Parafrankia irregularis: one gene and its partner. The protein of the gene in region 1 binds, or shares a complex with, the protein of each later gene. Links are inferred from orthologs where the notes say so. Each region holds a gene or a part of one and is shown on either strand. Other genes may lie near its edges.

Evidence for each region.
Region 2: the proteins of tig (region 1) and rpsG are in contact, whole or in part, in a crystal structure (PDB 3GTY), measured with the Thermotoga maritima proteins. The link is inferred for Parafrankia irregularis from one-to-one orthologs. Residues at the interface, in WP_004081061.1 of Thermotoga maritima: Glu122, Val124, Val129, Leu130, Tyr133, Glu188, Gly259, Ile262, Tyr263, Glu266, Ser270, Glu273, Gln274, Glu277, Arg308, Gln311, Ile312, Ser315, Tyr316, Glu325, Arg329, Arg336, Leu363, Phe366, Trp367, Arg373, Leu377, Arg381, Leu384, Glu387; in WP_004081843.1 of Thermotoga maritima: Lys34, Lys52, Lys55, Glu59, Arg62, Gln63, Glu66, Asn67, Lys69, Val71, Arg95, Ala109, Lys110, Lys111, Gly112, Arg113, Pro114, Glu117, Glu121, Ile124, Ala125, Tyr127, Asn128, Asn129, Thr130, Gly131, Lys135, Asp139, Arg142, Met143.

The regions. Positions count from the first base shown.
Region 1 is NZ_FAOZ01000001.1:510,548-525,644, forward strand. Bases 483-3,353 are described here. They hold tig (trigger factor), read right to left. Parts: upstream 2,722-3,353; coding sequence 1,243-2,721; downstream 483-1,242. Other genes in these bases: AWX74_RS02085 (ATP-dependent Clp protease proteolytic subunit), read right to left, coding at 483-945. In the rest of the region: AWX74_RS02080 (ATP-dependent Clp protease proteolytic subunit), read right to left, coding at 1-230; more of AWX74_RS02085, read right to left, coding at 304-482; AWX74_RS02105 (class I SAM-dependent methyltransferase), read left to right, coding at 4,069-6,069; AWX74_RS02110 (L,D-transpeptidase), read left to right, coding at 6,200-7,027; AWX74_RS02115 (M48 family metalloprotease), read right to left, coding at 7,056-8,084; AWX74_RS02120 (BlaI/MecI/CopY family transcriptional regulator), read right to left, coding at 8,093-8,638; AWX74_RS02130 (TOBE domain-containing protein), read left to right, coding at 9,779-10,186; AWX74_RS02135 (dihydroorotate dehydrogenase), read right to left, coding at 10,268-11,284; AWX74_RS02140 (MFS transporter), read right to left, coding at 11,325-12,734; AWX74_RS02145 (TetR/AcrR family transcriptional regulator), read left to right, coding at 12,931-13,536; AWX74_RS02150 (ATP-binding cassette domain-containing protein), read right to left, coding at 13,659-15,097. UniProt on the Bacillus subtilis protein: Involved in protein export. Acts as a chaperone by maintaining the newly synthesized protein in an open conformation. Functions as a peptidyl-prolyl cis-trans isomerase.
Region 2 is NZ_FAOZ01000002.1:343,624-358,680, forward strand. The notes cover bases 1-2,831. They hold rpsG (30S ribosomal protein S7), read left to right. Parts: upstream 1-1,096; coding sequence 1,097-1,567; downstream 1,568-2,831. Other genes in these bases: rpsL (30S ribosomal protein S12), read left to right, coding at 723-1,097; fusA (elongation factor G), read left to right, coding at 1,574-2,831. Outside these bases: more of fusA, read left to right, coding at 2,832-3,670; tuf (elongation factor Tu), read left to right, coding at 3,749-4,942; rpsJ (30S ribosomal protein S10), read left to right, coding at 5,240-5,548; rplC (50S ribosomal protein L3), read left to right, coding at 5,567-6,280; rplD (50S ribosomal protein L4), read left to right, coding at 6,277-7,020; rplW (50S ribosomal protein L23), read left to right, coding at 7,017-7,313; rplB (50S ribosomal protein L2), read left to right, coding at 7,372-8,205; rpsS (30S ribosomal protein S19), read left to right, coding at 8,269-8,550; rplV (50S ribosomal protein L22), read left to right, coding at 8,543-8,965; rpsC (30S ribosomal protein S3), read left to right, coding at 8,965-9,936; rplP (50S ribosomal protein L16), read left to right, coding at 9,942-10,358; rpmC (50S ribosomal protein L29), read left to right, coding at 10,358-10,609; rpsQ (30S ribosomal protein S17), read left to right, coding at 10,606-10,929; rplN (50S ribosomal protein L14), read left to right, coding at 11,168-11,536; rplX (50S ribosomal protein L24), read left to right, coding at 11,540-11,866; rplE (50S ribosomal protein L5), read left to right, coding at 11,896-12,465; and 7 more genes.

The DNA of each region.
Region 1 (15,097 bases):
TTGATGTAGATCGAGATGTCGCGGTCCGGGTCCTCGGACTCCAGGAACAGCAGCTGCGCCATCACGTCGTTCGCCGACGTGTCGTCGATGGGGGCGCCGAGGAAGACGATCCGCTCCTTCAGGAGCTTCGAGTACGGATCCATGCCGTACTCGCCGCGGGACGTCTTCTCGATGATGTTGGGGAGGACGTACCGGCTCTGCGGCCCGTAGTAGCCCTGTGATCCGTACATGGTGACTGCCTCCGAGGAGAGCGGGTGACGAGGGTCGGGACTTCTCCGGCGGCTTGCGGCCGTTGGGGGTACGTCAGCTCACCGGGCCTTCGCTGGGAACCTGGCGGGCCCGCTGGACGACGTGGTCCACGAAGCCGTAGTCCTTCGCTTCATCGGCGGTGAACCACCGGTCGCGGTCGGAGTCACGCTCGATCTGCTCGACCGGCTGACCCGTGTGGAACGCGATGCGCTCCTGCATCATCCGCTTCGTGTACAGCATCTGCTCAGCCTGGATCGCGATGTCGGAGGCCGTACCGCCGATGCCGCCGGAAGGCTGGTGCATCATGATCCGCGCGTGCGGCAGCGAGTAACGCTTGCCCGGCGCACCCGCGCAGAGCAGGAACTGGCCCATCGACGCGGCAAGGCCCAGCGAGACCGTGGCGACGTCGTTCTCCACGTACTGCATGGTGTCGTAGATCGCCATGCCGGCGCTCACCGATCCACCGGGCGAGTTGATGTAAAGGAAGATGTCCCGCTGCGGGTCCTCGGCGTTGAGCAGCAGCAGCTGCGCACAGATCGCGTTGGCGATCGAGTCCTCCACCACCGAACCAAGGAAGATGATCCGCTCGCGGAGCAGCCGGTTGAACACCTGCTCGTCGAAGCCGGGACCGCTCTGGCCGGGAGAGCGCAGACTCGGGCCCGGGACAGCCAGGCGAGGGGCGGCGATGTCACTCACAGTCGGATCCTCGGCTTCCTTTGGCGGCATCTGATTGACCGGCTCGACACTATCTGTGACCCGAGCCGGTTCCGGTGCTTCTCCCTCGATGTTCGCGCTGGGCGTGAGGCTGGGCCAGTCCGGCATCCCTGTGCTCCGAGCACCTACGGACCCGAGCCGGAGCCCACAGCGTGCCCTGCGGTGTCCACCTGTGGTTCCCGGACACGCGGACGGCCCCCGGCGCCCGGTCCATCAGGACCGAATTCCGGAGGCCGCCCCACAACGCCGCGTCAGGCCCGGAAACGCCCGGGCCCGCCACTACTTCGAATCGCCCGCGTCCGCCTCGGCGTCGCCCGCATCGCTCTGAGCGTCGGAGTCGGCGTCAGCGGCCGCGGCCACCGGGCCCGCCGCGCCCGTCGGAAGCTCCTCGGCGTCAAGCTCGTCGGAGATGTCCACGACGTCGTCACCCTCGTCAGCCGACGGCCGACGCGGCAGGTGCAACTCCACCGGGTTTCCCTCGGAGTCGACGACCTTCACGTTCTCCAACAGCAGGAACAGCGCCTTCGTCCGGAGCACGTCCGCCATCAGGGCGGTCAGGCCCTCACCCTGCGCCAGGTGCTGGGCGTACTGATCCGGCTGCACACCGGCCCGCTGCGCCCGCATCAGGATCTGCTCCATCAGCTCGCCCTGGTCCAGCCCGATCGACTCCGCGTCGATCACCGCGTCCAGGATGAACTGCGACCGGATCGCCTTACCGGCCGAGTCACGCACCTCGGAGTCGAACTCCTCCGCGGACTGCCCCAGGGTCTCCAGGTAGGCCGCCCGGTCCGTCCCCATGTGCTCCAGCTCGTGCGACAGGCGGTGCTCACGCGCCTCCAGCTCGCCCGCCAGCACCGACTCCGGAACCGGCACCTCGACCAGCTCGACCAGCTTGTCGAGCAGCTTCTCGCGGGCCTCGCCCAGCTGCTCCTGCTTCCGGACGGTCTCCAGCCGGGTCCGAACATCCGCACGCAGCTCGTCCAGAGTGTCGAACTCGCTGGCCGTCGTGGCGAAATCGTCGTCGAACTCCGGGAGCTCCTTCTCCTTCACCCCACGGACAACCGCCGTGACCTGGGCCGTCCGCCCGGCGTACTCGCCGGCGAGCAGCTCGGTGTCGAAGGTGCGCTCGTCGCCGTCCGAAGCACCGGTGATCGCCTCATCGATGCCGTCGATCAGGTTCCCGCTGCCCACCTCGTACGACATCCCGGTGGCCGTGGCGTCCTCGATGGCCTCGCCGTCCACCGACGCGGACAGGTCCAGCGACACGAAGTCGCCCTCCTGCACCGCACGCTCCACCGGCTTCAGGACCGCGAACCGGTCGCGCAGAGTACCGAGGTACTCCTCGACCTTCTCGTCCGACACGACCGCCGGCTCGACAACCAGCTCCAGGTCGCCGAACTCCGGCAGCGTCACATCCGGACGGACATCCACCTCGGCGGTGAACACCAGCTGAGCGCCGTCGGCGAACTCGGTGATGTCCACCTCCGGCCGCGACAGGACGTCGACCTCCTCGGCCTGGACAGCCTCCGAGTACAGGCGCGGCAGCGCCTCCTGGATCGCCTCGTCAAGGATCACACCCCGCCCGAGGCGCTGGTCGAGGATGCGCGGCGGAACCTTGCCCGGGCGGAACCCGCTGACACGCACCTGACGCGCCAGCTTGCGGTAGGTGGCATCGACGGACGGCTTGAGCTCGTCGAAGGGCACCTCGACGGTCAGCTTGACCCGGGTAGGACTGAGGGTCTCCTTGGTGGCCTTCACGGCGCGGCGGTCTCCTGGTACGACGTCGGACGGGGTGATGCGCCGAGAGTATCGGTCGGGGCGGGGAGACTCGAACTCCCGATCTCCTGCACCCAAAGCAGGCGCGCTAGCCACTACGCTACGCCCCGAGGCGTTGCATCCCCATCCTACGGGGTAAGCTCGTCCTCATCACCAACGCGGGTGTAGCTCAATGGCAGAGCCCCAGCCTTCCAAGCTGGCCATGCCGGTTCGATCCCGGTCACCCGCTCGAGCTGGGATTCCTATGCCCAAAGCCTTTGGCTTTGGGCCTTTGGCCGTTATTTCGTCGGGGGGCGTTGCCCCCCGGAGCCCCCCTGCCGCTGGCGGGGTGGGGGGCCCGGGCGGTTGGAGTGTGGTGGGTGTGCTGGGGTTTCGGGGGCGAGGCCCCCGGACCCCCCAAACTGCCTGAGCCGCTGGGGTTTCGGGGCGGTGCCCCGGACCCCCAAACCCCCTGGCCCGCCGGGGTTTCGGGGCGGTGCCCCGGACCCCCCAAACCCTCTGGCCCGCTGGGGTTTCGGGGCGGTGCCCCGGACCCCCCGAACCGCCTGAGCCGCTGGGGTTTCGGGGCGGTGTCCCGGGGCCCCGAACCCTTGGGGCGCTGGGGTTTTTCGGGGTGGTGACCTTGGATCTCCGTTGGCCGTTGAGGTGGCGGGGTCTTGGGGTGAAGGTCCTGAGCTGGTGGGTTTCGGCGTGTGGGTCGTGCCGGTGAAGCCGGTTCGGGGGTGGGGCGGCTTGCGTTGGACCGCCTTACCCGAAGCCTCTTTCCTGAGCTGGTCTTGTGCCCTGAGCTGAATGTTCGGGCCGGTCGTCGTATCGGGGGCGGCGGAGCCGGGCTTCTCGGCGTTGGAGAGCGTCCAGACGGATCGGTTCGGCACTCTCCGAGATCTGTCGGGTGCGGAACGTTGCCAGGATCCAGGCGGCCGGAATCGCCCCGGAACGGCCGGGTGGTGGCGAACCTCCCGACTCGGGGGCTCCCCGCCAGATGGCCGGGTGCGCAGGGCCGCCGACTCGGTGGCGGACCACTGGAGTGACCGACCATCCCATGGCGGATGGTTGTGCGTTGATTGTCGCCAGTTTTGCACATGTTGGGGGTTCCCGGCGGCACCCCTGGGGCGAAGTCGACACTTTCCGTGGTCGATCGCATCACCTTTGTGATCCCGGGGGCCCCGGGGCGACTCCGGCCGTCCGGGCGCTTCGGGGTGCTTCGGGTCGCTTCGCCTGTACGGGGCGATCTGGGAGTTTTCGGCGGCCGGGCAGGTCAGGGGGCCGCACGGGACCCTGGTGGGTGGCGTGTGTGCAGGTCCTGGTGGGGGCCATGGCGGCCGTAGGGTGCGCGGTGTTGCTCTCGTTGCCCTCGCCCCGGGAGGCGTCATCAGCGAAGGAACACGCACCCTCCGCGCGTGGCTGCCGATCGCCGCCTGTGCCGGAATCGGCCTCAACAGCGTGCGGCTGCGTGCGCGGGTGCGCGCGCTGGCGGTGATTCCGCCGGCCGGTCAGGCCGTGCATCCCTCGCACCGGTTCCTGGTCGCCGACGGCGTCCGGCTCGACGAGGCGCAGCGGCGGGCGGCGAGTGCGTACGCGCTCCGGGAGGGCCTGTCCGTCCTGGATCTGGTGCCTGCCGAGATGGCCGCCCATGAGGTGCTCGACCTGGCGCGGATGGTCGATCCGGGGGCCGGCCGGCCAGGCCTGCTCACGTCGGGGCGCGGTGCCTTCCAGGCCCTGCTCGTCGAACAGGACGTATGGGAACGCGCCGGACTGGATCTGCCGACGCCGACCCGTGTCGATCTCGTCGCGGCCACCGCGACGCTGCGGCTTCATGCGTCGACCGCGACGGGGCTGGCGCTTCTGCCGGGGCTCTCGGCGGGTGCGGGGTCCGCGACGCAGCGACTGGAGATCGAGTTCGCCGCCTACCCGTGGGCTCCCGGTATGCCGTTCATGCCACTCGCCCGTGACCTGGCGGTGGTCGCCGGCATGGCCGCAGCGCCAGCCTGGGCGCTCGGTGCCGCACTGCTCGGATGGGTGCAGCCCCTGGTGGTGAGTGCGGGGCGGATTCGGCTCACGGCGGGTGAGCTGGCCCGCAGCCCGCTCACCCGCCGGCTGCCGATGCTGCGGTTTCTCGCCTCACCGGTCGTCGCGAGGCGGACCGCACCGGCAACCACCGCTGGTACGGCCGTGACCGCCACTGCCACCACTGCCACCACTGCGACCGCCACCACCGCCACCATTCCCACTCCCACTACCGCTGCTGCCACCGCCACCGCACGGACGCCTCGGCCGGGGCCACCGGTGCCGGAGCCCGCGGTGCTGGCGGCGAAGAGGCGCCAGTACGCGGCCGACCTCGCCGCCGGCGTCGACAGGTTCCTGGAACCCCCGTTCACGGCCTGCCCCTGGTGCGGCGGAGCCGAGCTGGCACTCGAACTGCTCGGCGTCGACTGCTTCCAGGCGAAGCCCGGCGTGTTCCGGTACGACCGGTGCCGCGACTGCGGCCACGTCTTCCAGAACCCACGGCTGACCCTGGACGGGCTCGAGTTCTACTACCGGGACTTCTACTCCGGTCTCGGCGCCCGTCTGGTCGAGGAGCTCTTCAGCCGCAACTCCGCCACCTACCTGGACCGGGCCCGCATCGACATCCCCGCGCCGCGGCGCTGGCTCGACGTCGGCGGAGGCTTCGGCCACTTCTGCGCGACCGCTCGGGAGGTCTGGCCGACGACGTCCTTCGACGGCCTGGACATCGGCGAGAGCATCGGCCAGGCCGAACGCCGGGGCTGGATCGAGCATGCCTACCGGGGCCGGCTGCCCGACCTGGCGGGCACCCTGCGCGACCGTTACGACGTGGTCAGCATGTTCCACTACCTGGAGCACACCCGAGACCCCCGGGAGGAGCTGCGGGCCGCCGCGCAGGTCCTCGCCCCGGGCGGGCACCTGATCGTCGAGCTGCCGAATCCGCACTGCCCCGCCGGCCGTTGGTTCGGCACGTACTGGCCCGGCTGGCTGGTCCCCCAGCATCAGCACCTCCTCCCGGCCGACAACCTGACCGCCGCTCTGGACGACCTCGGGCTGAAGGTTCTCGACGTGCGGTTCGGTCCAGCCCACCAGGGCGGGGACGCCCCGATCGCGCTGTGGGGGGCCTGGCAGCGGGCCGCGCCGCCACCGAGCAGCCCGTGGCTGGACGTCGCGAGCCCCGCGGCGGCGCGGGTGCGGCGGGTCCTGCTCGGCGCGGTGACGGCGGCGGCGATGCCGGCGGCGATCGCCTGGGATGTGGCGAGCCGCCGCTATCTCACCGCCGGCCGGCGTTCGAACGCATACCGGGTGCTGGCCGCGCGGAGGTGACGGATCGGAGTCGCCACGCGACAACGCGGCTTCCCATGATCCCGTGACCGGCGAACTACCCTCTGCTGGCGAAGCGGCCGTGTCGGTGAGGACCGGCGCGTCGCGCGTCTCGGGGGGGTGGCACGGAGCCGTGGCTGGACGGGGTGTCGCTCGGGTGCTGGGGGTACTGGCCGCGGCAGTGAGCATGTTCGCGCTCGCCGGCTGCGGCGGGCAGGTCACCGGCGAGGCCCGCGGGCCATGGCCCGTTGCCCGGCCGGGGCCGAGCATCGTCCCGCCTGATGCGGGGCGCGGCGGCGACGAACCGGGCCACGCCGACGATCCGCGGCCGGCCGACGCCACGATCCTGGCCCTGCCCGCAGGCTGGGCCTGGGTCGCCTATGCCACGGTGCCCCGTCTGGAGATCTTCGCGGATCGCGGCGGCGGCGAGCCACGCTGGACCCTGGACAATCCCAATCCACGTGGCGTCGCCCTGGTGCTCGGCGTGGAGGAGAGGCAGCGCGACTGGCTTCGGGTCCGGGTGCCCGTCCGGCCGAACAACAGCATCGGCTGGGTGCGGGCAGCCGACGTCCGTCTCACGACGACGCCCTACGAGCTGCTGGTCGACCGCCGGGCGCACCGGCTGACCGTCTTCCGTGACGGGGCGGTCGCCGCGAAGCTCCCGGTCGGCATCGGCACTGGTTCGACACCGACGCCACGCGGCGTGTTCTACCTGACCGAACTGCTGCGCCCGGCGGACCCGAACGGCCCCTGGGGACCGTTCGCCTTCGGGCTCTCCGGCTTCTCGGACGTCATCACCCAGTTCAACGGGGCCGACGGCATCATCGGACTGCACGGCACCAACCGCCCGGACCTTGTCGGCTCGGACGTCAGCATGGGATGTATCAGGCTGCGCAACGATGACCTGCTGCGCCTGGTGGGTCTCGTCCCACTCGGGACGCCGGTCACGATCGTGGGCTGAGCGCGCTGCGCCAACCACCCGCGGGCGTTCAGGGCTCGACGTAGTCGAACACCCGCCGGTAGGGCAGATCCAGCAGCGCCTCGATCGAGACTCCGCAGGAGGCGAGCGCGAGCGCTGCGGGCAGGGCGGCGAGCAGGAGCCGGTTGCGCCGCTGCGGGGCTGCGAGCAGCGCGGCGACCCGACGCGGAACAGGGCCGGGTCGTGGGCCTCCACCGGCCGCGACCGCCCGCAGCTTGGCGGTGCGCGGCTCGCGGAGGCGACCGGGGAACAGCCGCCGGCCGGTCCGCCTTTCGGCCGCGCCGACGACAGCGGACTGTTCAACCGCGGCCTGTTCGACGACAGCCTGCTCGGTGGCGGCCAGCGCGGCCGTGCCGACGACGTGCGCTACCGAGCGGCGATCACCCACCACGCTCGCCGCCTGCTCGTCGGCCCACCGTTCGATCGCGTAGTCGATCACGGTGACCATCGGCCACAGGGGCGGTAACGCGGCCGCCGCGAGGCGTGCGCCGAAGGAGAACCGGTGGTGCCGACCGGCCAGATGCGCCCGCTCGTGCGCGAACAGCGCCTGGTGCCGGCCCGCGCCGACCGCGGTGAGCATGCCCTCGGTGACGACGATGCGCCCCGGGACGCCGGGAAGGGCGAAGGCGTCCGCGCGACCATCGGGGATCACCACGATCTCGCCGGTTCCCGGCAGCGCGGCAGCCTCAGCTCGGGCGGCGCGCACGGACCTGAACTGACTCCGCCCGGTCACCAGCACCGAGATCATCGCGACCGTGACCAGCAGCAGGCATGCCCAGGACGCCCACAGCGGCATCTCGCCGGACTGCCAGGACATCACCACCGGTTGGTGCGCCGGCGACAGCCCGGCGACCCGCGCCACCGCCGGCATGCCGAACGCGACCAGGCTCAGTGTGCTCGCGGCGGCGAACAGGCCCGCGGCGGCCGTGTAGCCGAAGGCAACGGCGCGCGGCGGCAGCAGGTCGACCAGGATGCGCCCGGCGACCACACCCGCGGCCGGAGCGAGAACGACCGAGACAAGCAGTTGATCGACGGCCACGGCTCGCCCTATCGGCTGGGCTCGGAGCCAGGCGCCGTGCCGGCCCCGCCACCGTGGGCCTGCAGGTCGCCGCCGGCCAGGGGCACACCACCCGGCTGGGCGGGGGCGGAGGCCAGCAGGTCGCGAACCAGCGCCTCGTCCGTGGGAGAGAGCGCCGCGATGAAGTGGGTGAGCGCGCGTCTGTGGTCGGCCTGGCCGGCGAGCAGCCGGTTCATCCGCCAGGCGACGAGCGTGGCCGGATCGCCGGGCGCCGAGTACAGGTAGGCCCGCCCATGGCGCCGACGAGTGACCACGCCCTTGGCATGAAGCCGGGTGAGCGTGGTGACCACCGCGCTGTAGGAGAGCCTCCCGGAGTCCGGAAGGAGGTCGCGTACCTCACCGGGAGAGAGTTCCCCGGAGCTGTGCAGCACGCCAAGCACCTCCTCCTCCAGCGAACCAGGTGGCCGACGCCGCGCGGCCGGCACAGCCTCGGGCAGCACCGCCTCGGGCATCACTGCCTCGTGCGGCGCCGCATCGGGCGGCAGCGCGTCGGTCGACGATGTCGCGTCATCCATCAGAACGGCTCCCCAGCGGTACTCGGGGAGCCGAAACGATGCGTCGCCCGGGCGGCACCCCCATGCAGCGCATTTCCCCTCCGCCTCACATCGCACCACGATACGAGCGGTTGGGCGAAACTCCCACGAACGGGCCGGGTGGGACACCCGCGGCCCACGACCACCACACCGCTCAACCAACGGACTCCCCGGTGCTCCCTGTCTTCCCGGCATCCGCGGGAACAAAGACGGCACGGCCGGTACGCAGATCAAGACACAGGTCACCGCCCGGACCACACGCCGAAGGCCCCGTTCGGTCGACTCCCCCGCGGTGATCGTCCCTGCCGACGAGATCGACACCGCGAGCACACCCAGGCTCCGGGCCACGGCCCGCCCTCCAGGGACGCAGACCGAAACGGACTCGGCAGGTACTGGTCACCGGCGGTGGGAACGTCGCCCGGCACCGGCTCCCGGCCACCTCGACCGCGGCGCAGGCGACCGGGAGGCCCGCCAACCCGTCGTCGACCGGCGCACCGGGCCGGTAGAAGCACATGAACAGCGGCTGGGCCGGTGAGACGGCCAGCGCCCGCCCTGATGACGCTGCCGCCCCCGGTGACGCTGCCGGCCCTGGTGACGCTGCCGCCCCTGCGCACGGCCGTAGCACGAAGAAGAGCGTCAGGGCCGCGCCGTCGAGCCGAACTCCTCGTGCGACGACCCCGGCTCCCGGCACCAGTTCGCCGAGATCGAGGTCGAACCGGTAGTCCAGGTCCTGCGGCTCCGGCACTCCCCCGGCCCGGACGGACCCCTCATCCGCGCTGGTTGCGGGCACGCCGACGCCGGGCACGCCGACGCGGGACGCGGCGCGTGCGGTCAGCGGGTCGACGGGACCAACCGGGCCCCGCCGGCGGGAACGGCGGCAGGCCACCATTCGATGAAAACACCGTCCGGGCCGACGTTCGCGGCGAACCCGCGTCCGGCCACCTTCGGGCACCCCGGAGCTGGTTTCTCCGGGCAGCTCCCGGTGGGCCGGCCAACCAGCCGCGCCCCGCATGACATCAACCAGGCCGAACACAGCGTGAGGCGTGGTCCGGGCGGACGCGTCGACGTGTCAGGCCGGCTCGCGGAATCGCAGGGGATGTTGCGGGCGGATATGGTGCCGGCATGTCGACCTTCAGGATCAGCGAGGTCGCCGGCCTGCTCGGCGTGAGCGACGACACAGTGCGTCGCTGGGCGGACGGCGGACGGCTGCCCACCGTTCGAGACGGCGCGGGCAGGCAGGCGGTCGAAGGCGCGGTGCTCGCGCAGTTCGCCATCGACATGGCCGGTGAGCTCCCGCTGAGTTCGCCCTCCATCGTCGGCGCCTCGGCCCGCAACCGGTTTCCCGGCATCGTGACCAGGGTGCGCCGCGATGAGGTGATGGCCCAGGTCGAGATCCAGTCCGGCCGGCACCGGGTGGTGTCGCTGATGAGCCGCGAGGCCGCCGACGAGCTCGGGCTGGAACCAGGCGTCCTCGCCGTCGGCACGGTGAAGGCGACCAACGTGGTCATCGAGCTGCCCGAGCGGCACTGACGGAGGTCGTCCGGCACCGGCGCAGTCCGCCGGATGGCCGCTACCGGACGGGCTCCGACCGGTTCCCTCAGCGAGGTCCCGTCAGCCGGCCGCGGCCTGGGCTGCCGCGAGCTCCTTCGTGTCGATCCAGTCGCTGAGGATGTCACCGAACACGGTCGGGTCCTCGCCCCTGTTCCAGAAGGCCGTCGCGCTCTGCACCACCCGTGCGCCCGCGGCCAGGTAGTCGACGACGTCACGGCCGTTCTGGACGCCCGCCACACCGATGATGTCCATCCGCTCGGGCAGGAGCCGGCGGAGCTGTCGCACCTGGCCGAGCCCGACCGGCTTCAGCGCCGCACCGCTCAGCCCGGCGAGCCCGACGTCGAGGACGGGACGCAGCCGATCGTCGAGGACCAGCGCGTTCGGGAAGGTGTTGATCGCCGTGACGAACCTCGGCCCACCCGAGACTCCGGATCGGCGGGCGAGCAGCCCCGCCAGCTCGCCCAGTGCCTCCGGGTCGGAGAACGGCGAGAGCTTGACCCCGTAGGGCGGCGCCGGGCGTGACGCCGCGGCGAGAGCCGCCTCGACGGCCGCGCAGATCGCCTCGGTCTGCCCCGGGTCGAAACACGCGATCCGCTTCTGTTGCCCGCCATCCCAGACGTTGGGGCAGGCGAGGTTGAGTTCGATCAGGTCCGCTCCCGCGTCGGCGGCGACGCGGGCCAGGTCCGCGTATTCGTCGGCGGCGAAACCCGCCACGCTGACCACCAGTGGCTTGGCGTGGTTGTGCGCGGCGTCGACCATCGCCGGAAGCTGCTCGCGGTAGTAGGAGATACCGCGATTCGGCAGCCCGAGGGCGTTGAGGGATCCACCGGGACCCGACCAGTAGACCTCGCCGCTGTTGCCAGCCCGAGCGTCCCGGGTGATCGATCCCACCACGACGGCGGAGGCCGCGCTGCGGGCGAGCGCCGTGACGTCCGCCAGCGTCTTGCAGGTGCCGGCCGCGTTCATGATCGGATGCTCGAAGGCCACCCCCGCGACCACGAACTCGGCGGCCACCGGAGCCGCCGCCGGCTGTGTGTCCTGGCCCGCGGACGCGACGTCCCTGTCGTTTTCACCCATCTGACCAGCGTAACGACCCGCCAGGACGGCGCTGGCGAGCTCAGGTCACCCGCCGGTGCCCCACGCCCACCGGCACGGCCCCCACGACGGAGCCCGTCCCCACCACATCTGCCGCCCCCAGCGCGGGCCCCGCCGCGACAACCTCGTCGGGAGCCGACACGACGCCCCGGACCTGTCGCCACAGCAGCGGCAGCACGACCGCGACCGCGACCGCCGCGACGGCGGTGAGCAGGAACGGAAGGTGCACGTTCGCCGAGTACAGGGCGCCGGAGGTCAGGGCGGCGAACGCCGTGGCGGCGGTCTGCGTCGTGGTGAACAGGCCCTGCGCCCGCCCGGTACCCACGCGCCCGGCCTCCTGGGCCAGCAGCGACTGGGCGGCCGGGAAGCTGACCGCCAGGGCGATCGCCTCGACGCAGCACACCAGCATGATCAACCAGAAGGAGTCGATGAACGAGTAGCTGGCGACGGTGCAGGCCATCGCCAGCGTCGCGCCTGTCACGAGCCACCGGCGGTCACTGTGGTCCGCGAGCCAGCCCGCGGGCAGCGCGCACACGATGTACGGCAGCGAGAAGAGGGTGAAACTCAGCCCGATCATCTCTGTCGAGACGTCGCGGTCAGCCAGCAGGAGGCTCCAGCAGGTCTCGTAGGTTCCTACCGACAGCCCGTTCACCGCCGCCACCAGCAGCAGCCCGCCCACTCCGGCCCCGATCAGAGCGCGGAGTGACCCCGAGCGCGGCCCCGCCGCGGCAGCCGCGGCGGGGCTCGCGGGATTCGCGTGGCCCACGGGGGTCAGAGCGTCGCCGCCGGCGGAGGCTCTCCCGTCCGGGCGGAGCAGGAGGAGGACCGGCACGGCCGCGACCGCAGCGGCGACCGCCGCGCCGAGGAAGAGCAGGTCCATCTGCCGCTCACCGGCGAGGCCGCCGAGCATCGGGCCGATCGCGGTACCGGCGATCTGGCCCGTGTAGACCGCGCTGACGGCACGCCCGGTCAGGTCTGCCGGAACAGTCGCCGCGACCGCGGTGAGAACGGCGACCTCGAACGCGCCGGCGCCGGCGCCCTGCAGCGCACGCACCACCGCGTCGCAGCCGAGGCCCGGGGAGACGATCAGACCGACGCTGCCCACCGCATACAGGACAAGGCCCCCCAGCAGCACCGGGCGATGCCCTCGGCTGGCCGTGAGCACTCCCGCCGGGTACTGCGACAGGAGCGAGCCGACGAAGAACGCCGCCATCACGACGCCGACGCCGCTGACGGAGACGTCGCGCTCCTCCAGGTAGAGCGGGAGCAGTGGCGCGATCGCGAAGGCTCCCAGCCACTGCAGCATCGTGGCGGTGGCCAGCGCCACGACCAGACGTCCCACGGACCCGTGGGTCAACGAGGCCTGGCCGGCCCCGTCGTCGGCTACCAGGCCGGCCGGCATGCCGACCCGGCCGTCCCTCAATCTGCTCATAGCTCGCCGTCCCCCGCCGGCCCGACACCCACGCCAGGCCCGGTGGACTCGGGCACCGGCCCGGACCTGGCGGGTGCCCGGGTCCCCGCCCGGCTCACCCCCACGACTACTACCGTCCGTCCGGACGGTCGGTCAACCCGCCGGGATCGTGATGAACACGCACGTCAAAGCGTCTTTGCTTGGTCGGTGGTGCACAATGGCGGTCGTGCCAGCCTCGGACCCGGCCGCCACTCGGCAGCGCCTGCTCGACGCGGCCTGGCGGGTGCTCACCCGCCACGGCGATCAGCCGCTGAGCCTCGACGCGGTGGCCCGCGAGGCCGAGGTCTCCAAGGGAGGCCTGCTCCACCACTTCCCCACCCGTGCGTCACTCATCGACGCCCTCTACGACCGGTGGAACGACGAGTTCGACGCGGAGGTGACCGGCCGCGCCGTTGTCGACGACCGGCCGGGGAGCTGGGTACGCGCCTATCTGGACGTCAGCACCGAAGGCAACGGCCAGCCGGGAGAGGCAGCCGCGGAGGTCGGCGTCCTCGCCGCGCTGATCGCCGACCCGAATCGCCTGCGCCAGTTCCGCGAACGCTACGACACCTGGCAGAGCCGGATCGTCGAGGACCGCATCGACCCGGCCCTGGCCACGCTGGTCCGCATGGCCGCCGACGGGATGTGGCTCGCCGACCTGTTGGGGCTGGCACCGCCCACCGGCGATCTGCGCGGCCAGTTACTCAGGATGCTGCGCGAACTCACGGTGCCGCCCGGCCAGCCGTCCGCGACACCTCCGGTCTCCGAGGCTACCGGCGGCTGAGACGACTGGCGGCTGGCAGCCGACGCCGCCCACGCACAGGACTGCCCGTGGCTGAGATCGCCTCAGCCACGGGCGGTCTCAGCCACGGCCGACCCGTAGCCGCGGCATCGGTGCCTGTCGGATCAGGCCGCTCCCCCGCTGCCCCACGGCCCCACCGGCGGCCCCGCCGGGGGCATGGCCGGTGGCCCCGCCGGGGGCATGGCCGGTGGCCCCGCCGGGGGCATGGCCGGTGGCCCCGCCGGCCGCGGGGCGGCTGCAGGTGCCTGCGCCGTGGGGCGGGTCACCTTGGGGTCGATACGGCGCAGGGTCGACGACGTCGCGGCCAGCGCGGCGGCGGCGAGCAGCACACCGATGGTGAGGTCGAGCAGCCAGATCCCCGCGCTGTGCTCCCACAGCGCATCGGCCGGGTCGGACCGCAGCACCTCGTTGCCCAGCTTGGAGACCTCGTTCAGGTCATCCGTGGACGCGAGCGCCGCGAAGCCCCACCGGGCGGGTACGAACCAGGAGATCTGCTCCAGGCCCGCCCGGCCGGAGACCGAGACGAGGCCGCCGGACAGGACGAGCTGCCCCATGGTCACCAGAACCAGGACGGGCATCGTCTTGTCGGCGTTGTCGACGAGGGTCGACACCAGCAGACCGATCATCATCGACGCCACCGCGGCCACGATCACCGCGATCAGGCACTCCGCCAGCGGCGCCCCCAGCAGGGCTGCCTGCGCCGGAGCCCGCCCGAGCAGACCGATCAACGTGAAGATCACACACTGCAGGGTGGTGATCACCGTCAGAACGATGATCTTCGAACCGAGATAGGCGGTCCGGGACAGCCCGATCGTCCGTTCTCGCCGGTAGATGTCGCGTTCCTTGACGATCTCGCGGACCGAGTTCGCCATCCCCATGAAGCAGGCACACAGCACCAGGACGACGAGCACCTTCATCGCGTCCGAATTGGGCCTGTCCGGCAGTGGATCGAGTCCGTCCGGCGCTGGAATGACCCGCGGGATGATCCCGAGCAGGAAGGGGAAGGCGAAGATCAGGCGCAGGTAGGAGCGGTCCGCCAGCACGACCTTCAGGTATCTGCGGGTCAGCGTCGCGAGCTGCGCGGACACCGGCTGCTGGCGCACGCTCGGCAGTGCCGTGGGCGCCTTGCGCACGGCCGGCGCGACGATCGCCGAGGGCACGAAGTACTCGGAGCTGCGGAAGCGGGCCGCCATCTCGGCGCCGGGCGTGCGCTCCAGCTCCCGGAACACCGCCGCGAAGTCGCGGAAGTCCTCCTTGCCGAAGAAGCGCAGCGCCCCGTCGGCCGGGCCGAAGTAGGCGACGTGCCCACCCGGGGCCAGCACCAGGATGTAGTCGCAGAGATCCAGGAACAGCACGCTGTGCGTGACGACGATGACCGTGCGCCCGCCCTCGTCGGACGAGCCCGCGCCGCCGCCCTTGGCGAGGCCCTTCAGCGTCTCCATCACCGACTGGTCGTTCGCCGGGTCCAGACCCGAGGTGGGCTCGTCCAGGAACAGCAGCGACGGGCGGGTGAGCAGCTCCAGCGCCACCGACGTCCGCTTCT
Region 2 (15,057 bases), on another replicon or contig:
GCGACCAGCGGCGTCTCGGACGAGCAGGGGTGGGTCGGGCGAGCCGGACCGCCCCGGCGAGTCGTGACGGGTGACGGGGGTCGAGGCCCGTCGACAGCGGCAAGGACGAGCGTCGGCGACGGCAGGGATGAGCCGTGGCGGTCGCAAACATTCCAACAACACTCGCGGGCAACACGGCAGAAAAACACCGGTAGCGCACCGATGATCGGACCTGTCGGTGTGGGCCTTACGGTGGACGGAGAAGCCGCAGGCCAGGGCGTCGGTTGCCCGAACCCGGGTGTCGTGGTCGTCGGCTGATACCCCGTTCGACACTTGACGTGGGCGTGGAGTAATGTTGGTGCCTGTGGCTGGAGCCCACGTGGCTCTGGCGTGTGTCCTGCGCCCTGTCGTGGCGCCGTGGCGCCGAGAACCAGCCGCTAGGTTCCTGCTGGACTGAGGTCCGCGTGAACCGGGCGGCCAGGTGATCAGGCAGCCGTCGGTGACTGTCAGGTTCGGGCCGACTGGCAGTCGGGTGGGCGCGCTCCTTCTGGGACAGTTCGGATTATCCGAATCGTTCGGAAGGCGCGACACGCCCGACCGCGTGGGTCGGCAGAGGGGCACACCGGCGCTCACACTCCGTGCCAGACGGCCAGGAGCGGCACCGTTACACAGCAGGCAGACAGGCCGGCCATCCGGGATGGCTGCCGACGAGTACGACGAGGCACGAAGGAACGGGAGCGGCGTTGCCCACGATCCAGCAGTTGGTCCGCAAGGGCCGGCAGGACAAGGTCGAGAAGACCAAGACCCCGGCACTCAAGGGGAGCCCGCAGCGTCGTGGCGTGTGCACCCGCGTCTACACGACCACGCCCAAGAAGCCGAACTCGGCGCTGCGCAAGGTCGCTCGAGTCCGGCTGAACAGCGGGATCGAGGTCACCGCCTACATCCCCGGGGTTGGTCACAACCTGCAGGAGCACTCGATCGTCCTGGTGCGCGGTGGCCGAGTGAAGGACCTTCCGGGCGTTCGCTACAAGATTGTCCGTGGCGCTCTCGACACGCAGGGCGTCCGTAACCGGAAGCAGGCTCGCAGCCGCTACGGCGCGAAGAAGGAGAAGGGCTGATGCCGCGCAAGGGGCCCGCGCCCAAGCACGCCGTCGTTGTCGACCCGGTCTACGGCTCGCCGCTGGTGACCGCTCTGGTCAACAAGGTGCTGCTGAGCGGCAAGAAGTCGGTGGCGGAGCGCATCGTCTACGGCGCGCTCGAGGGCGCCAAGAACAAGACCGGCAACGACCCGGTCGTCACGCTCAAGCGCGCGTTGGACAACGTCAAGCCCACCCTTGAGGTGCGCAGCCGCCGGGTCGGTGGCGCCACCTACCAGGTGCCGGTCGAGGTTCGCGCGGGCCGCAGCACCACGCTGGCTCTGCGCTGGATCGTCGGGTACGCCCGTGGCCGTCGTGAGAAGACGATGACCGAGCGTCTGATGAACGAACTGATCGACGCGAGCAACGGCCTCGGCGCAAGCGTGAAGCGCCGGGAGGACACCCACAAGATGGCGGAGTCCAACAAGGCCTTCGCCCACTACCGCTGGTAAGCCATCATGTCTGCTGACGTACGTGCCGCGCTGGCCGCGACCCGCAACATCGGGATCATGGCCCACATCGACGCGGGCAAGACCACGACCACCGAGCGGATCCTCTACTACACCGGTGTGAACTACAAGATCGGTGAAGTCCACGAGGGTGGCGCCACGATGGACTGGATGGAGCAGGAGCAGGAGCGGGGGATCACCATCACCTCCGCCGCCACCACCTGCTCGTGGCGCGATCACACCATCAACATCATTGACACTCCGGGCCACGTCGACTTCACCGTCGAGGTGGAGCGGTCGCTGCGGGTCCTCGACGGGGCGGTCGCCGTGTTCGACGCCGTTGCCGGCGTCGAGCCGCAGAGCGAGACGGTGTGGAAGCAGGCCGACCGCTACGACGTCCCGCGGATCGCGTTCGTCAACAAGATGGACCGGGTCGGCGCCGAGTTCCACCGCTGCGTCGACATGATGATCGACCGGCTGGACGCGACGCCCGCCGTCATCCAGCTGCCCTGGGGTGTCGAGGCCGACTTCCGCGGCGTGATCGACCTGATCCGCATGAAGGGCCTGCTCTGGCACACCGAGGACAAGGGTGCCTCGTACGAGACGGTCGACATCCCCGAAGACCACGCCGAAGCCGCGCAGGAATGGCGGGAGAAGCTGGTCGAGACCGTCTCCGAGAACGACGACGAGCTCATGGAGCTCTACCTCGAGGGTGTCGAGCCCACCGAGGAGCAGCTCATGGCGGCGCTGCGGCGGGCGACCGTCAGCAGCAAGATCAACCCCGTGCTCTGCGGTTCCGCGTTCAAGAACAAGGGCGTCCAGCCCATGCTCGACGCGGTCATCGACTTCCTGCCCTCGCCGACCGACATCGGCTCGGTCACCGGCCACTCGGTCAGTAACGAGGACACCGAGGTCGTCCGCAAGGCCGACGAGGACGAGCCGTTCTCCGCTCTCGCCTTCAAGATCATGTCGGACCCGTACGTCGGCAAGCTGACCTACATCCGGGTGTACTCCGGCAAGATCAGTGGTGGTTCCGCGGTCCTGAACTCGACCAAGGACCGCAAGGAGCGGATCGGCCGCATCCTCCAGATGCACGCCAACCACCGGGAGGACCGCGAGGGCGCGGGCGCCGGCCAGATCGTCGCCGTGGTGGGCCTGAAGAACACCACCACCGGTGACACGCTGTGCGACCCGAACTCGCCGGTCATCCTCGAGTCGATGATCTTCCCTGCCCCGGTCATCGACGTCGCCATCGAGCCGAAGACCAAGGCCGACCAGCAGAAGCTGGGCACCGCGATCCAGCGTCTCGCCGAAGAGGACCCGACCTTCCAGGTCCGCACCGACGAGGAGACCGGCCAGACGGTCATCGCCGGGATGGGCGAGCTGCACCTCGACGTCCTGGTCGACCGGATGCGCCGCGAGTTCGGTGTCGAGGCCAACGTCGGCAAGCCGCAGGTGGCCTACCGGGAGACCATCCGCCGCAAGGTGGAGAAGGTCGACTACACCCACAAGAAGCAGACGGGTGGCTCCGGTCAGTACGCCCGCGTGATCATCGACCTCGAGCCTTCCGGCGGCGACGGCGGCGGTTACGAGTTCTCGAACAAGGTCACCGGCGGTCGCATCCCCAAGGAGTTCATCCCCTCGGTGGACGCCGGCTGCCAGGAGGCCATGGAGTTCGGCGTCCTGGCCGGCTACCCGCTGGTGGACGTCAAGGTCACCCTGCGGGACGGTCAGTTCCACGAGGTGGACTCCTCGGAGCTCGCCTTCAAGATCGCCGGCTCGATGGCCTTCAAGGACGCGGCGCGCAAGGCTGACCCGGTCATCCTCGAGCCGCTGATGTCGGTCGAGGTCACGACACCCGAGGACCACATGGGTGACGTGATCGGCGACCTGAACTCACGCCGTGGGCAGATCCAGGCGATGGACGAGCGGGGCGGTTCCCGCATCGTCAAGGCCCTGGTCCCGCTCTCGGAGATGTTCGGGTACGTCGGCGACCTGCGTTCGAAGACCTCCGGTCGGGCGAGTTACTCGATGCAGTTCGACTCCTATGCCGAGGTTCCCGCGAACGTCGCCAAGGAGATCATCGCGAAGGCAAGGGGCGAGTAACAACGCTCCGGGGGCCGGGCTGCCGGCACCACTGACGACTACACCAGCACGACACCACCCGTCCTTGGAGGGACACCAGTGGCGAAGCAGAAGTTCGAGCGGACCAAGCCGCACGTCAACATCGGCACCATCGGTCACATCGACCATGGCAAGACGACGCTGACGGCAGCCATCACCAAGGTTCTGCACGACGCGCACCCGGACCTCAACCCCTTCACGCCGTTCGACCAGATCGACAAGGCGCCGGAGGAGAAGGCCCGCGGTATCACGATCTCGATCGCGCACGTCGAGTACCAGACCGACGCGCGGCACTACGCGCACGTCGACTGCCCCGGCCACGCCGACTACATCAAGAACATGATCACCGGTGCCGCGCAGATGGACGGCGCGATCCTGGTGGTCTCGGCGACCGACGGCCCGATGCCGCAGACGAAGGAGCACGTGCTCCTCGCCCGCCAGGTCGGCGTGCCGTACATCGTCGTCGCGCTGAACAAGGCCGACATGGTCGACGACGAGGAGATCCTCGAGCTCGTCGAGCTCGAGGTCCGGGAGCTCCTGAACACCTACGAGTTCCCCGGCGACGACGTGCCGGTCATCCGCGTCTCCGCGCTCAAGGCGCTGGAGGGCGACAAGGAGTGGGGCGCGAAGCTCCTCGAGCTCATGGCGGCGGTGGACGAGTCCATCCCCGAGCCCGAGCGTGATATCGACCGGCCGTTCCTCATGCCGATCGAGGACGTCTTCACGATCACCGGTCGTGGCACTGTCGTCACCGGCCGTATCGAGCGTGGAATCGTCAAGGTCAACGAGACCGTCGAGATCGTCGGTATCAAGGACGCGACCACGACGACGACCGTGACCGGCGTCGAGATGTTCCGCAAGCTGCTCGACGAGGGCCAGGCCGGTGACAACGTCGGTCTGCTCCTGCGTGGCATCAAGCGCGAGGACGTCGAGCGCGGCCAGGTCATCGTCAAGCCGAAGTCGATCACCCCGCACACGGTGTTCGAGGCGCGCGTCTACATCCTCAACAAGGACGAGGGTGGCCGGCACACGCCGTTCTTCAAGAACTACCGGCCGCAGTTCTACTTCCGCACCACCGACGTGACCGGCGTCGTGACCCTCCCCGAGGGCACCGAGATGGTCATGCCGGGCGACAACACCGAGATGACGGTCGAGCTCATCCAGCCGATCGCCATGGAGGAAGGTCTGCGCTTCGCCATCCGCGAGGGTGGCCGGACCGTCGGTGCGGGCCAGGTTCTGAAGGTCATCAAGTAGTAGCGGCGGGCGGCGGGTGCCCCACGGGGCCCCGCCGCCCGCTCTTGCTGCCCGGCGGCACGCCGGGGCGACTCCGATCGCCTCGGTCCAGTGCGAGACCGGGCTCGGAAGTTGCCTGCGGGCCGCGCTGCGGAACCGATAGGCGTCAGACAAGGCGGTACACCCGGCACGAATCCGGCCCGGCCGGGCAGGCCGTCGATCCCGACGGCAGCCCGCGCCGCGCAGCGCCGGACAGGTCGACGGGGACCCGGTAGTGATACCGGCCGGACGAGACAGACAGGACAGGCGAAGCCCACCATGGCGGCACAGAAGATCCGCATCCGGCTCAAGGCCTATGACCACGAGGTCATCGACAGCTCGGCGCGGAAGATCGTCGAGACCGTGACGCGTACCGGTGCGCAGGTCGCGGGTCCGGTGCCGCTGCCGACGGAGAAGAACGTCTACTGCGTCATCCGGTCGCCGCACAAGTACAAGGACAGCCGCGAGCACTTCGAGATGCGGACGCACAAGCGGCTGATCGACATCCTTGACCCGACGCCGAAGACGGTCGACTCGCTGATGCGCCTCGACCTGCCCGCCGGCGTGGACATCGAGATCAAGCTGTAAGAGGGGCCGGCGCCAGTCATGCTCAACCGCAATTACAGAGGGCTCCTGGGCACCAAGCTCGGGATGACCCAGGTATGGGACGCGAACAACCGCGTCGTGCCGGTCACCGTCATTCAGGCCGGCCCCAACGTCGTGACTCAGGTCAAGACGCTCGACAACGACGGCTACTCCGCCGTCCAGCTCGGCTTCGGCGAGATCGACCCGCGTCGGATCAACAAGCCGCTGCGAGGCCACTTCGAGACCTCCGGGGTCACCCCCCGGCGGCACCTGGTGGAGCTCCGCACGGCGGATGCCGGCAACTACCGGGCCGGCCAGGAGCTGACCGGTGAGCTGTTCGACGCCGGTCAGGTCGTCGACGTCACAGGCACCTCCAAGGGCAAGGGCTTCGCCGGTGTCATGAAGCGGCACGGCTTCAAGGGCCTGGGCGCCGGTCACGGCGTCGAGCGCAAGCACCGCTCCCCGGGATCGGTCGGTGGCTGTGCCACCCCGGGCCGGGTCTTCAAGGGCCTGCGGATGGCCGGTCGGATGGGGCACGCCCGGGTCACCGTGGCCGGGCTGACCATCCACGCCGTGGACACCGAGCGTGGTTTTCTGCTGATCAAGGGTGCGGTCCCCGGCCCCGACGGCGGTCTGGTCTTCGTGCGCAGCGCGGCCAAGCGGCCCGCGCCGGAGCCGCTCGCTCCGGTGGCCGAAGGTGCGACCGCTGGCACCGCTGAGGAGGCCTCGGCATGAGCGCGACGGCAACAGTGACTGAGGAAGCCTCCGTCGAGGTGGATGCGCCGGTTGACCGCACGGTCCCGGTGCACGCGCCGGCGGGTGGCGACGCGGGCAGCGTCGAGCTGCCGGGTGCCGTCTTCGACGTGCCGCTCAACGTGCCGCTCATCCACCAGGTCGTGGTGGCGCAGCTCGCCGCGGCGCGGCAGGGCACGCACTCCACCAAGACCCGCGGCGAGGTTCGCGGTGGTGGCCGCAAGCCGTACCGCCAGAAGGGCACCGGTCGGGCACGGCAGGGTTCGCTGCGTGCGCCGCAGTTCACCGGTGGTGGAGTCGTCCACGGCCCGACGCCGCGCAGCTACGAGCAGCGCACGCCCAAGAAGATGAAGGCCGCCGCTCTGCGCGGCGCCCTGTCCGACCGGGCCCGCAACGACCGGGTGCACGTGGTCTCCGCACTGGTCGCCGGCGACGCGCCGTCGACCAAGGCCGCCTTCAAGGCGCTGACCAGTCTGGTCGACGCCCGCCGGGTGCTGGTCGTCGCGCAGCGTTCGGACGAGCTGACATGGCTCAGCCTGCGCAACGTCGAGGCCGTGCACCTGCTCGACCCGGGCCAGCTCAACACGTACGACGTGCTGGTGAGCGACGACGTGGTGTTCACCGAGGGCGCGCTCGCCGCGTTTCTCGCGCGTGGCTCCCGTCCGGCGGCTGACAACGGCAGCCTGGCCGGCGGCCCGGCTGGCGAGCAGGAGGACAAGTGATCCCCGACCCGCGTGACATCATTCTTCGCCCGGTCGTCTCCGAAAAGAGCTACGGCCTGCTCGACGAGAACGTCTACACGTTCATCGTCCGCCCCGACGCCAACAAGACGCAGATCAAGCTCGCCGTGCAGAAGATCTTCAACGTGCGGGTCACCAGCGTCAACACGATCAACCGGCAGGGCAAGCGCAAGCGGACGAAGTCCGGCTGGGGACACCGCCCGGCCACCAAGCGTGCGCTCGTGAGCCTCGCGCCCGGTGACACCATCGAGATCTTCGGAGGCCCCGGTGCCTGACACCCGCGTGGGGCTCACCCGGGTGCCGCACAGCCCGGCGTCGGATCGGAAGTAGAGCATGGGTATTCGTAGGTACAAGCCGACGACGCCGGGGCGTCGTGGGTCGAGCGTCGCCGACTTCGTCGAGATCACCCGTGATCACCCCGAGAAGTCCCTCGTCCGGCCGCTGCACTCCAAGGGCGGTCGTAACGTCCACGGGCGGATCACCACCCGGCACCAGGGCGGTGGCCACAAGCGCGCCTACCGGCTCATCGACTTCCGTCGGGACAAGGACGGCGTGCCGGCCAAGGTCGCGCACATCGAGTACGACCCGAACCGCACCGCGCGCATCGCGCTGCTGCACTACCTGGACGGCGAGAAGCGCTACATCCTCGCCCCGGTGAAGCTGCGCCAGGGCGACATGGTGAGCTCGGGCGTCGGCGCCGACATCAAGCCGGGCAACGCCCTGCCGCTGCGCAACATCCCGACCGGCACCGTGGTGCACGCGATCGAGCTGCGCCCCGGCGGCGGCGCCAAGATCGCCCGCAGCGCCGGCGCCAGTGTGCAGCTCGTCGCCAAGGACGGCCCGTACGCCCAGCTCCGGATGCCCTCCGGTGAGATCCGCAACGTCGACGTGCGCTGCCGCGCGACCGTCGGCGAGGTCGGCAACGCCGAGCAGAGCAACATCAACTGGGGTAAGGCCGGCCGTATGCGCTGGAAGGGCCGTCGGCCCACCGTGCGTGGTGTCGCCATGAACCCGGTCGACCACCCGCACGGTGGTGGTGAGGGCAAGACCTCCGGTGGCCGCCACCCGGTCAACCCGAAGGGCCGTCCCGAGGGTCGGACCCGGCGGACCAAGAAGTCCAGCGACGCGATGATCGTGCGTCGCCGCAAGCAGAACAGGCGGCGGTAACCATGAGCATGCTGACCGCCTCGATCCACCCCCACCACTGAGCAGGAAGGAGGAGACACAGCCATGCCACGCAGTCTTAAGAAGGGCCCGTTCGTCGACGACCACCTGCTCAAGAAGGTGGACGCCCAGAACGAGAAGGGCACCAAGCACGTCATCAGGACCTGGTCGCGACGCTCGACCGTGATCCCCGACATGCTGGGCCACACCATCGCCGTGCACGACGGCCGCAAGCACGTCCCGGTGTTCATCACCGAGGGCATGGTCGGGCACAAGCTTGGCGAGTTCGCGCCGACGCGCACGTTCCGCGGGCACGTCAAGGAGGACCGGAGGTCACGTCGTGGCTGACGACCTCGTCGAGGGCCTGACCCGCGCCGGCCTGCCCGGAGCCAAGGCGACCGCCCGGTACGTCCACACCTCCCCGACCAAGGCGCGCCGGGTCGTCGACCTGGTTCGCGGCCGGGCGGCCGGCGAGGCGCTCGACATCCTGCGGTTTGCCCCGCAGGCGGCGAGCACCGACGTCTACAAGGTCGTCGCGAGCGCGGTGGCGAACGCCGAGAACAACCACTCCCTGGACCCGGCGACGCTGTGGATCAGCGCCGCCTACGTCGACGAGGGGCCGACGCTCAAGCGCATCCGGCCCCGCGCGCAGGGCCGTGCGTACCGGATCCGTAAGCGCACCAGCCACATCACGGTCGTGGTGGAGAGCCGGGAACCGGTCGCGACGGGCGCCGGCGCCAGGACGACAAGGAGGGCCCGGTAGTGGGGCAGAAGGTAAACCCGCACGGGTTCCGACTTGGCATCACGTCGGAGTTCACCTCCCGCTGGTACGCCGACAAGCAGTACAAGGCGTACGTCGGTGAGGACGTCAAGATCCGCAAGATGATGTCCCGCGGTATGGAGCGGGCCGGCATCAGCCGCGTCGACATCGAGCGCACCCAGGGCCGGCTGCGGGTGGACATCCACACCGCCCGTCCGGGCATCGTGATCGGTCGTCGCGGCGCCGAGGCCGACCGCATCCGCGGTGACCTGGAGAAGCTCACCGGCAAGCAGGTGCAGCTCAACATTCTCGAGGTCAAGAACCCCGAGACCGACGCGCAGCTTGTCGCCCAGGGTGTCGCCGAGCAGCTGTCCAGCCGGGTCAGCTTCCGGCGTGCGATGCGCAAGGCGATGCAGTCGGCGATGAAGGGCGGCGCGAAGGGCATCCGGGTCCAGTGCTCGGGCCGCCTGGGCGGCGCCGAGATGAGCCGGTCGGAGTTCTACCGCGAGGGCCGGGTGCCGCTGCACACGCTGCGTGCGGACATCGACTACGGCTTCTACGAGGCCCGGACGAACTTCGGCCGCATCGGCGTGAAGGTCTGGATCTACAAGGGCGACGTCGTCCAGAGCCGCGCGGAGCGGGAGGCCCAGGAGGCGCTGCTTCGTCAGCAGCGTCGGGACCGTCCGCGCCGCGGCCCGCGCTCGGGTTCGTCGGGTACCACGCAGGGCGGTACGGACGCCGGCCGGGCGGCTGCCCGCGCGGGTGAGCGCCGCGGTCGTGGCGGCGGAGCCGGTGGCGCAGCGGCGGAGAAGGCGTCGGGCGAGAAGGCCTCGGGCGAGAAGGCTACGGCCGAGAAGACCGTGGCCGAGAGCACGCCGGCCAGCCCGGCGGCGCCCGAGGCGGTCGCGCCCGAGGTGACGTCGGCCCCGGTGGTCGCCGAGGCCCAGGGCGCGCCGGAGAAGGCGGAGGGTTAGGAAACATGCTCATTCCCCGGAAGGTCGCGCACCGCAAGCAGCACCACCCCAAGCGGACGGGCGCGGCCAAGGGCGGCACGAGGATCGCCTTCGGCGAGTACGCGATCCAGGCCTTGGAGCCGGCCTACGTGACGAACCGGCAGATCGAGTCGGCGCGTATCGCGATGACCCGGCACATCCGGCGTGGTGGAAAGGTCTGGATCAACATCTACCCGGACCGTCCGCTGACCAAGAAGCCGGCCGAGACCCGGATGGGTTCCGGTAAGGGCTCGCCGGAGTGGTGGGTCGCCAACGTCAAGCCCGGACGCATCATGTTCGAGCTGTCCGGTGTCGCGGAGCCCGTCGCCCGTGAGGCGATGCGCCGCGCCATCCACAAGCTGCCGATGAAGTGCCGTTTCGTGACCCGTGAGGGTGGTGCCTGATGGCCGTCACGACAGCGGACGATCTGCGCGCCCTGTCCGCCGGCGAGCTGGTGGACAAGTTGCGGGAGGCCAAGGAGGAGCTGTTCAACCTCCGGTTCCAGGCCGCGACTGGTCAGCTGCGCAATAACCGGCGGCTGCGCGACATCCGTCAGGACATCGCGCGGATCTACACGGTTATGCGCGAGCGTGAGCTCGGGCTGAGCGATGACCCGGCCGTCGCGTTGGACGACGCCGGCACGGATCGGGCGTGAGCGCAGTGAGCGGAGAAGAAGTGAGCACGGAAAGCAGCACCACCGCTGCCGCCACCGACGAGGCCACCGCGCGGGGTTTCCGCAAGGTGCGTGAGGGTCTGGTGATCAGCGACAAGATGGAGAAGACGGTTGTCGTCGCGGTCGAGGACCGGGTCCAGCACCCGCTCTACGGCAAGACGATCCGTCGTACGAAGAGGGTCAAGGCGCACGACGAGGCCGGCACCGTCGGTGTCGGCGACCGCGTTCTGCTGATGGAGACGCGGCCCCTGTCGGCCACCAAGCGCTGGCGGGTCGTCGAGGTCCTCGAGAAGGCCAAGTAGGTCCGAGGCGGCCTGGTGATTGTGGTGGCGTGGGTCGTTGTCGGTTCGCGCCACCACTGCCCGGCGGCGATCGGCCCGGCAGTGATCCGGATTCTCTCGCCGGATCCGGACCCGAGGATGCCGTGACCACGGGGACGGCCGGCCGGGTGCCGGCGCGAGGCGGTGCCGCACTACGGGCGGCCCTCATCGCCTCGTACGAGGGATTGCAACGGCGGCAACGGGTGATCAGGAGCGGAAAGTGATTCAGCAGGAGTCGCGACTTCGGGTCGCCGACAACACCGGAGCCAGGGAGATTCTGTGCATCCGGGTTCTCGGCGGCTCTGGGCGTCGTTACGCGGGGATCGGCGACATCATCGTCGGAACGGTGAAGGACGCCCTGCCCGGCGCCGGCGTGAAGCGCGGCGACGTGGTCAAGGCGGTCGTGGTGCGCACCACCAAGGAGCGGCGGCGGCCGGACGGCTCCTACATCCGGTTCGACGAGAACGCGGCGGTCCTCATCCGAGACGGGGGAGACCCCCGCGGTACCCGCATTTTCGGCCCGGTCGGCCGTGAGCTGCGGGACAAGCGTTTCATGAAGATTATTTCGCTGGCGCCGGAGGTGCTCTAGACCGTGGCCGGTTTGAAGATCAAGAAGGGCGACACGGTCCAGATCATCACTGGCAAGGACCGGGGCCTCAAGGGCAAGGTCATCCGGGCTCTCCCCGACCAGAACAAGGTCGTCGTCGAGGGCGCGAACCGGATCACGAAGCACACCCGGGTCCAGCAGAGCGCACGTGGCTCGCAGTCCGGGGGAATCGTCACCCAGGAAGCGCCGATCCACGTGAGCAACGTGATGATCGTCGATCCGTCGGATGGCAAGCCGACCCGTGTCGGTTACCGCATCAACGAGGACGGCACCAAGGTCCGGATCTCGCGCCGCACCGGTGCCGAGCTCTAGGCCCCCGGCGCAAGGCTAGGAAACGAGACATGAGTGTGACCACGGAAGCCCGGCCGGTCCCTCGGCTGAAGCAGCGGTACCGCGAGGAGATCTCCCCGGCTCTGCGGGAGCAGTTCTCCTACGGCAACGTCATGCAGATCCCAGGCGTGGTGAAGGTCGTCGTCAACATGGGTGTCGGCGACGCCGCCCGGGACGCGAAGCTGATCGACGGAGCCACCCGGGATCTCGCCGCCATCACCGGCCAGAAGCCGGCGATCCGTCGGGCCAAGAAGTCGATCGCCCAGTTCAAGCTGCGCGAGGGCCAGCCCATCGGGGCGAAGGTGACCCTGCGCGGTGACCGGATGTGGGAGTTCCTCGACCGCCTGGTCTCGATCGCGCTGCCCCGCATTCGCGACTTCCGCGGGCTGTCGCCCAAGCAGTTCGACGGCGCGGGCAACTACACGTTCGGTGTGACCGAGCAGTCGATCTTCCACGAGATCGACATCGACAAGATCGACCGGGTCCGCGGTATGGACATCACGGTCGTGACCACCGCGACCAACGACGACGAGGGCCGGGCGCTGCTGCGCGCGCTGGGCTTCCCGTTCCGGGAGAGCTGAGAGATGGCGAAGAAGGCGCTGGTCGAGAAGGCCGCCCGCAAGCCCAAGTACGCCGTGCGCGGCTACACCCGCTGCCAGCGGTGTGGCCGCCCGCGCTCGGTCTACCGGGTGTTCGGGCTGTGCCGGGTGTGCCTGCGGCAGATGGCCCACCGGGGCGAGCTGCCGGGCGTCACCAAGAGCTCCTGGTAGTAGACGGAGCTCAGGGCAGTTGGAAGGAGCTCCCGGGGGGTTACCCGGGGCTCCTGGTAGTACCCACACGATCGCGGTAGGCCCGACCGGCTCCGGTGCGAGCACCGGGAACCGCCGTGAGAAAGGCGTCAAGCCATGACGATGACTGATCCGATCGCGGACATGCTCACCCGTGTCCGCAACGCCAACCGGGCTTATCACGACCGGGTGGTGATGCCGCACAGCAAGATCAAGACTCACATCGCCGAGATCCTCCAGCAGGAGGGTTACATCACCGGCTGGCACGTCGAGGACGCACCGCCGGGCGCGGTCGGCAGGACTCTGATCGTCGACCTCAAGTACGGCCCGAACCGGGAGCGTTCCATCGCGGGCGTGAAGCGGATCAGCAAGCCGGGTCTGCGCGTCTACGCGAAGTCGACGAATCTGCCGAAGGTCCTTGGCGGCCTGGGTGTTGCAATCATCTCTACCTCGTCGGGGCTGCTGACCGACAGGCAGGCCGGCAAGCGGGGCGTGGGCGGGGAAGTCCTCGCCTACGTCTGGTAAGGAAGGCGAACGATGTCACGGATCGGGCGCCAGCCCATCAGTGTTCCCAGCGGCGTCGAGGTGACTCTCGATGGCCCGACGGTGACGGTGAAGGGCCCCAAGGGGACCCTGAGCCACACTGTCGTCGAGCCGATCGAGGTCGCCCGCGAGGACGGTCAGATCGTCGTCAGCCGGCCCAACGACGAGCGGCGTAGCCGCGCTCTGCACGGCCTCACCCGGACGCTCGTCTCCAACATGGTCGTCGGGGTCACCACCGGTTACTCCAAGACGCTGGAGATCGTCGGTGTCGGTTACCGAGTCCAGGCCAAGGGCTCGGATCTGGAGTTTGCTCTCGGCTACAGCCACCCGGTTCCGGTGAAGGCGCCCGAGGGCATCCGGTTCGAGGTGCAGGCCCCGACCCGCTTCGTCGTGCACGGCATCGACAAGCAGCTGGTCGGCGAGGTCTCCGCCAAGATTCGCGGGCTGCGCAAGCCGGACCCCTACAAGGGCAAGGGCGTGCGCTACCAGGGCGAGGTCGTTCGCCGCAAGGTCGGGAAGACCGGGAAGTAGGTAGACAGACATGGCAGTGAGCCTCAGCGCCAGCGCGCGTCGGCGGACGGCCAAGCTCCGCCGCCACGTTCGTGTGCGCAAGAAGGTGTCGGGCACCCCGGTCCGCCCGCGTCTCGTCGTCACCCGGTCCTCGCGGCACATCTACGCCCAGGTCATCGACGACGTCGCCGGGCACACGTTGGCCTCGGCCTCCACGCTGGAGGACGGTCTGCGCGCCTCCGAGGGGGACAAGAGCGCCAAGGCCCGCGAAGTCGGCCGCCTCGTCGCGGAGCGTGCCCGCGCCGCCGGGATCGAGGCCGTGGTGTTCGACCGCGGTGGTCGCACCTACCACGGCCGGATCGCCGCGTTGGCGGACGCGGCCCGCGAAGGCGGGCTGAACTTCTGATGACCACAGCTACTAGGGAGATGTTCTAGATGCCAGGCCAGCAGCGCCGCGGAGGCGGCTCCGGCGGTTCCGACCGCCGCGAGCGCCGCGACCGTTCGGGCGGTGGCCCGGCGCAGGAGAAGACCGCTTATGTCGAGCGAGTCGTCGCCATCAACCGGGTGGCGAAGGTCGTGAAGGGTGGGCGCCGCTTCAGCTTCACGGCGCTCGTCGTCGTCGGTGACGCGGACGGGACCGTCGGCGTCGGCTACGGCAAGGCCAAGGAGGTCCCGGCGGCCATCGCCAAGGGGGTCGAGGAGGCCAAGAAGCACTTCTTCAAGGTCCCGCGGATCGGCTCCACCATCCCGCACCCGGTGCAGGGTGAGGACGCCGCCGGTGTCGTGCTGCTCAAGCCGGCCTCGCCGGGTACCGGTGTCATCGCCGGTGGCCCGGTGCGTGCGGTGCTGGAGTGCGCCGGTGTGCACGACGTGCTGTCGAAGTCGCTGGGGTCCTCGAACCCGATCAACATCGTGCACGCGACCGTCGCGGCGCTGCGCGGGCTGATGCGGCCTGAGGAGATCGCCGCTCGTCGTGGGCTGCCGCTGGAGGACGTCGCTCCGCCGGCTATGCTTCGCGCGCGGGCGGCTGGGGTCGGTGCGTAATGGCGAAGCTGCGCATCACCCAGATCCGCTCCGAGATCGGCGGAACCCGCAACCAGCGTGAGACGCTGCGGACGCTGGGTCTGCGCCGTATCAACGGCAGCACTGTTCGTGAGGATCGTCCCGAGGTTCGTGGGATGATCGCTACCGTGACCCATCTCGTGCGGGTCGAGGAGGTGGACTCCTGATGGCCGAGCAGACGCTCGAGAAGGCGGATTCCGCCGGCGCCCAGGAGCCCCGTGCGCTCGGGCTGAAGGTCCATCACCTTCGCCCGGCGCCTGGTGCCCACAA